3 regions of the Brenneria sp. L3-3C-1 genome follow, and region 3 is predicted to be linked to each of the others. Evidence: predicted binding sites of a transcription regulator. Region 3 holds the regulator's gene; each other region holds the start of a gene.
The links. Region 3 encodes Fur, which represses iron uptake genes when iron is present. Its sites were predicted from a motif close to ATAATAATGAGAACNACTATCAA; they were not measured.

Region 1 (2,277 bases), on a different contig from region 3:
GCGGGTATTGTTGGTTTTTTCATAATAAAAACCGGTTCTCGTCTGGCCCCAGTCCCAGATGCCGTTATGGGTTACGCCGTAGGTCTGCCGGTACAAACGGTTGGTTTCCTGGCCGTACATATTTTCCACAATATCGGTCTGACCGGCGGGCAGCGAGTCATGGTTACTGTACTGAACATCCCCGGCGTAGATATTGCCCTGACGGCTGTAAGCGTATTCGAAATCCATGATCTGCTGGGGATTGATCTTCCACGACAACAGCGTGTTGATATCTCTGTTGCGCACCCCTTCGCGCCCGGCGGCAGTGGTATCGGCGATGGAACTATTGATATCGGCGGCGTCGGCGTCAGTCTTATTGATATTGCCATACACCCGCATGGTCAGCGTATCGTCGATCAACGGGCCGTTAAGGCTAAAGTTAGCCCGGTTGGTGGCGCCTTCTTTATTATCTTCCGGCTGATTGGTATACACAGTGAATGAGCCATGCCAGTCGTTGGTGGGGCGTTTGGTAATAATATTCACCACACCGCCCGCCGCGCCGGAACCATAGCGTGCGGCGGCCGGACCGCGCAATACTTCGACCCGCTCGACCATCTCCACCGGCACCCAGTTGGTATCGCCGCGGGTGTCACGTTCACCTGTCCGGCTATAGCGGATGGCATTACGCGAGGAAACCGGTTTGCCGTCGATTAGAATCAGCGTGTTCTCCGGCCCCATGCCGCGGATATCGATCTGGCGATTATTGCCGCGAGCGCCAGTGGCGCTGTTGCCGGTCAGATTAACGCCGGGCATTTTACGAATAAGATCCGACAGGTCATTAACCGGCGGCGATTTCTGAATATCCTCGGCGGTAATGATGGAAACCCCTGGCTGCTGTTTCAGCGCTTCCTCCGCCGTCGCCTGCACTACCATGACATCTTCTTGTGTTTCTTCTGCTGCGTAGACGTTACCGCTCAAAATTCCAGCCAGCAGTACGGCCAATGGTCGCTTAATGTAATTAGTTGTTACATTCATTATATTTATCCCCATTTATGTACATAATTGCAAGCAAAGACTAATGATAATAATAATGATTATCATTGTATATATGTCGGGAAAAACCTCACATTTCCTCCATAATGTGTGGCGTGAAAAGAGGATCGTAATGATGAATACATCAATGGGGATGTCTAATTTATTTATTAAAAACAATTAATTATATAAAAACGTCTTTGCGTAAAGAACGAATAGGCAGTATTTCTTATGGGGGTTTATAGGTAACCGCGGACAGGCATTCCTGACAAAGATACCGCTCGGATGTGGGCGATGATTGCCATACTTGTCATCAAGCGATATTTATCCTGCCATCCTAATGATAAAGACGATGAGCGTTAGAGAGCGACGCAAGCGCATATATAGCCTACCCTCATTATTACGCTACTTTATCGGAAGAGTGATATATGGTCGTTTTTGATGTGAGTCGGATGGCTATTAATAATTTCCCCATCAGCTACTTAGGAGAGGTCGCCGTACGCTCGATCATCTCATTCTTTTTCGTTTTAACTTTTATCAAACTGATCGGCCGGCGTGGAATTAAGCAAATGACGCCGTTAGAGTTAGTGATCGTTTTATCTCTGGGATCGGCGGCCGGGGATGTGGCTTTATATGACGATACGCCCCTGCTTCCAGTACTGGTGGTGTTTGTTGTGGTTATTTTGCTGTACAAGATGTTTGCATATGCATTGAAGAAAAGTGATTATTTCCAGGAAAAATTTGATGGAAAACCGCTTTTGATTATTGAGGATGGCGTATTGAAATGGCATAGCCTGCAAAAGCAAAGTTTCTCAATGGATGAAGTGATGATGGAGCTGCGGCAGAAAAGCATTGAACAGCTTGGACAGATTAAATTAGCCTTTCTTGAAATAGATGGAAATATCAGCGTATTTGAGCATGAAAAAAAGGACATTAAACCTGGCTTGACCACGTTACCTTTATATCTGTTAGCGATTAAAGAGGAAATAGACGATAAAGGTTATTATTCATGTTGTCACTGTAGTCATACACAATATCATGAAGCGCAAAACCAGCCTGGAAGCAACAAGGAAAAATGTCCCCGGTGTGGGAAAACGCGATGGGTTAAATCAGGGTTTCAGCCTATGGAATAATAAGGTCTTGAATATTTATAGATTACCGAGAGTCTGACACTGACAAATGGTCGACCGAGCAATAATATTTTTATTGCCATCGGCTACCATGGTAGGGAGTTATTTTTTCTTGTGCCACTTGTTATCATCTTTT
Region 2 (2,277 bases), on a different contig from region 3:
CCCAGCGGTATCGCCGAATACATCAGTCCCAAATGTAAAGCGTCAATCTGCCAACGGATAGCCAGTGCGGGAAACAGCACCCGGACGGCGCTGGTCAGGCTGACCAGCGTCCCCATCAGCACGATGGCGCCGATAACCCGATTCTGTTTTAAAAAAACCACGCCCGCCAGCAGCGCGCGCCCGGGATGCTCCTTCGGCTGCTGCGGCGGCGGCATCGACGGCAAGCGAATGAGCGGGATCAGCGTTACCCAGGTTCCGACGGCGGCTAAAGCGTAATTCCAGCCCACATCGCCCCAGGCGATAACCATTCCCCCGATGGCGGGAGACACCACCGCGCCGAAGCGTACCGTCAGCATACTGATGCCTCCCGCCGAGGCGAGGTTTTCGCGCCCGACCAGCGCCGAGGTGGCCGCCATCAATGCCGTCATGCCGACCGCGCCGAAAAAACCATCCCATACGGCAAGCAACCAGAGCAGGATCAACGACGGTTCCGGTGCCAGCGTATTCAGGAATAAACCGGCGAATCCGGCGCCGCAGGTGGCGCGGGCAAACAGGATAAGGCGACGGCGGTTGTATCTGTCCGCCATAACGCCGCCCAACAACAGGCCGATAAACATGCCGCCCCCGGCCAGAACGACCGCCAGACCGACCTGAAGCGTCGAACCGGTCATCTGCTGGATCTGCACCGGAACCGCCACGGTCAGCATACCCAGCGCCAAAACGGAGATAAAACGCGCGCAAAACAGCGCCCGGAAATCGCGATTCTCTTTGAGTAAACTGAAATTGAGTAAAATGGAGGGTCTGTCCATGGCATTTTTCCGGCGGTTGTACATTGCGATTGCGTCGATAAAACTAACCTCATCGACGCCAGCGTTTTGTTCGCGATAAAGGCATGTTATTATAATCAATATCAAATTATATTGATAATTATAATCATTTGCATATGCATTCCAATAAGACGCCAGTTCCACCGATGGATAACGCCGATCTGCTGCGCCCCTCATCAAAGGGAATGATAACCGGCCATCCGCTGTACGGCTTACTCATCGTCAGTCTGTTATTGATGCTGTGCTGTCTGCTCAGTTTATTCGTCGGCGCCAAATATATTTCCGTTGCCAGCGTCATCAACATATTGAGCGGCGATCATTCCCATCCCGACAGCACGATTATCCTTGATGCCCGCATACCGCGCACGCTGGCCGGTTTGCTGGCTGGCGCCGCGCTCGGCGTATCCGGGGCGCTGATCCAGGCGCTGACCCGCAATCCGCTGGCCGACCCGGGTATTTTAGGTATAAATGCCGGCGCCAGCTTCGCGGTGGTAATCGGTATCGCGTTTTTCGGCGCAACGCTGCCTGAACAGTACCTGTGGTTCGCCTTCAGCGGCGCGCTATTATCCAGCATCGGGGTATGGCTAATCGCTTTCCAGGCTCGGGGAAAGTCCAGCCCGGTTCGTTTAACCCTGGCCGGGGTGGCGCTCGGCGCCGTGCTGGCGGGAATGACCTCCGCTATCTCGCTGATGGATCCGCTGGTCTATGACCATGTTCGTTTCTGGGAAGCCGGTACGCTGGATATCCGCAGCATGCACATTATAAAAGTGATCGCGGCGCCGGTGCTGGCCGGGTTGGCGCTGGCTTTGTTACTGGCTCGCTCCCTTAATGTGCTGGACATGGGGCATGACATCGCGCAGGCGCTGGGCACGCGTACCACCGTCATTCAGGTGCTAGGCCTGATCGCCATCACGCTGTTATGCGGCGCCGCTACCGCCGCGGTGGGGCCGATTGCGTTTATCGGTCTGATGGTGCCGCATATCGCCCGTCGGCTGGTCGGTCCGGATCAGAGGAAGATCCTGCCCTGGGTACTGCTGCTGACGCCGGGCCTGCTGTTGATTTCCGATATGGTCGGCCGGGTTATTGTGCCCGGAGAATTACGCGTTTCCATTGTTACCGCCTTTATCGGCTCCCCGGTACTGATTGCTCTGGTCCGCCGTCATGGAGGGAAAAACGGGTGATGCAGATCGGATTGGCTCAGAACACCCGGCGTCGGCGCGGATATTGCGGCATCATGGCGACGCTGTGCCTGATGCTGGCGATACTGGCACTGGTTTCAGGCACCATGCCGCTCAGCATCGAGCAGATACTTCGGGCTTTATGGGGCGACGCCCCCGCCAACATCGTCACCATTGTGGTTCAGTGGCGTTTGCCTCGCGTGGTCATGGCGCTGATCTTCGGCGCTGCGCTTGGCGTCAGCGGCGCCATCTTCCAGTCGCTGCTGCGTAAT
Region 3 (2,277 bases):
GAACATATTGATAAAGACGAGCAGGGCGCCATCACCGCCATCTACTGTCGCTACGATCCGGATACCTTAAGTAAAGATCCGGCTGATGGCCGCAAGGTAAAAGGCGTGATTCACTGGGTGTCCGTAGCGCATGCGTTGCCGGCGGAGTTCCGCTTGTACGATCGTCTGTTTAGCGTCGCCAATCCGGCGGCGGCGGATGATTTCCTGTCAACCATCAACCCGGAATCGCTGAAAGTGGTGCAGGGATTCGTTGAGGCGAGTCTGGCGCAGGCGGAAGCGGAAAAAGCGTATCAGTTTGAGCGCGAAGGCTACTTCTGCGCCGATCGGGTTTATTCCAGCGCGCAGCATCTGGTGTTTAATCGCACGGTAGGCCTGCGGGATACCTGGGTGGGGTGATAGCGGGATTGGCTTACAGAGTAAAACAAAAATAAAACCGCCTCGGCGGTTTTATTTTATGACGGACAGGAAGTCCGTCACCCTACGGATCGTCGCAAGCGACGTTGAAAAGAGGTTGCTGACAAAGTCGTCTGTAAGCCTGAGATACCCGGGCCTACCGTACCGAGGGGCCATTATGGGACACATCCTTGTGCCCCACCCTGCGGGCCAGCATAAATGCTGTTCAAATTTGCTCCTGGCAAATTTGTCGGCGGCTTACGCCGCTACGACCCCTCGCCACGCTCTCCCTAATAACAGGCTATGTCAATGGTCTGAAAATCGCTTCAGGCGATTTTTTATGCGGTCGATTTATCTTCTTGCATCGTGCAGGGTTTCGTCTTCACGGCAATCCCCTTCACTGCAATGGCCATACAGATACAAACTGTGGTTGGTCAACTTGATACCGTGTCTTTCCGCTATTTCGCGTTGGCGTGCTTCGATATATTCGTCACGGAATTCAATCACTTTGCCACAATCCAGACAAATCAGATGGTCATGATGATACTGCTGCGTCAGTTCAAAAACGGATTTACCGCCTTCAAAATTATGACGGGTTACGATCCCCGCATCATCAAACTGATTCAGTACGCGGTAGACGGTCGCTAGACCAATCTCTTCACCCATATCAATCAGTTTCTTATATAAATCTTCCGCACTGACGTGATGGCACTCCGGATCCTGCAACACTTCCAGAATTTTCAGTCTTGGAAGAGTGACTTTCAGGCCGGCCTTCTTTAATGCGATGTTGTTGTCAGTCATGCGGATTTAGTCCTGTTGCTTACTTATCAATGGAGGCTACCTAGCCTATGTCATCGGTCGGCTCAAAAAATGTAATAACGTCCCAATTATAGAACTGCGCATTCAAAATGAAAACCATGGAATGTTAACAATATTATTTCCACATACACTACAGGTGTACCATGCAATGTATTGTTGGTAAATGAGGAACGTTCAATGAACGCACAGAACCGATGTGGGTATTGTACATACTTATAAGGAGAAGTTAAAAAAATGTATCAATTTTTATGAGAGGTTTTTTCTATCAATCTGGCTCTGACGAGAGTGTCATCAGAGCCAGAGAATCGGCTCAGCCTACCAGTTCTTTCAGATTCAGTTCGTCGCCGATCTGTTTTACCCAGGCTGTAACGCGCTCGCTGGTCAGTTCGGGTTGACGATCTTCGTCGATGGCCAAACCGATGAAGTGGTTGTCATCAGCCAGACCTTTAGAGGCTTCAAAGTAATACCCTTCCGTCGGCCAGTGTCCAATAATCGTCGCGCCATGCGGTTCAATGATATCGCGGATGGTGCCCATGGCGTCACAGAAGTACTCGGCATAGTCTTCCTGATCGCCGCAGCCGAACAAGGCAACCAGTTTACCGCTGAAGTCGATCTCTTCCAGCGTAGGGAAAAAGTCATCCCAGTCGCACTGCGCTTCCCCGTAGTACCAGGTAGGGATACCGAGCAATAAAATATCGAACGCTTCAAGATCTTCTTTGCTGCTTTTGGCGATGTCATGAACTTCGGCAACGTCGGTTCCCAGTTGCTGTTGGATCGTCTTGGCAATGTTCTCGGTATTGCCAGTGTCACTGCCAAAGAAAATTCCTATGAGTGCCATGAATTGAATAACCTCTTGATTCTTAATGGTATGATGCCGTGTTTTACCCACTTATCGGCTAATAATAGCAGACGCGCCCGGCATGAGAAACTCGTATCGGTAAGCATCGGTAAATTGTGGCGGGTATTTTGCTGATACGCATTTTCCTGTTGTCGCCCCGGCTGACGACCCTTGGTGATTAAATTTTTTAACGTAATCTCTTTAAACTTAAAAAATTATGTGTATGG

Region 1: JG725_RS12440 (TonB-dependent siderophore receptor) is a predicted target of Fur. The motif match lies at 1,058-1,080, and genes of this name have one in related genera.
Region 2: fepD (Fe(3+)-siderophore ABC transporter permease) is a predicted target of Fur. The motif match lies at 921-943, and genes of this name have one in related genera.

What each region holds. Positions count from the first base shown of each region.
Region 1 is NZ_JAEMHF010000005.1:152,339-154,615, reverse strand. Features, by position in the region: gene JG725_RS12440 (TonB-dependent siderophore receptor) at 1-1,014, opposite strand, end outside; gene JG725_RS12435 (DUF421 domain-containing protein) at 1,440-2,144, shown strand; gene chaB (putative cation transport regulator ChaB) at 2,244-2,277, opposite strand, start outside.
Region 2 is NZ_JAEMHF010000004.1:51,439-53,715, forward strand. Features, by position in the region: gene entS (enterobactin transporter EntS) at 1-809, opposite strand, end outside; gene fepD (Fe(3+)-siderophore ABC transporter permease) at 1,013-2,008, shown strand; gene fepG (iron-enterobactin ABC transporter permease) at 2,008-2,277, shown strand, end outside.
Region 3 is NZ_JAEMHF010000002.1:191,921-194,197, reverse strand. Features, by position in the region: gene glnS (glutamine--tRNA ligase) at 1-396, shown strand, start outside; gene fur (ferric iron uptake transcriptional regulator) at 745-1,194, opposite strand; gene fldA (flavodoxin FldA) at 1,523-2,050, opposite strand.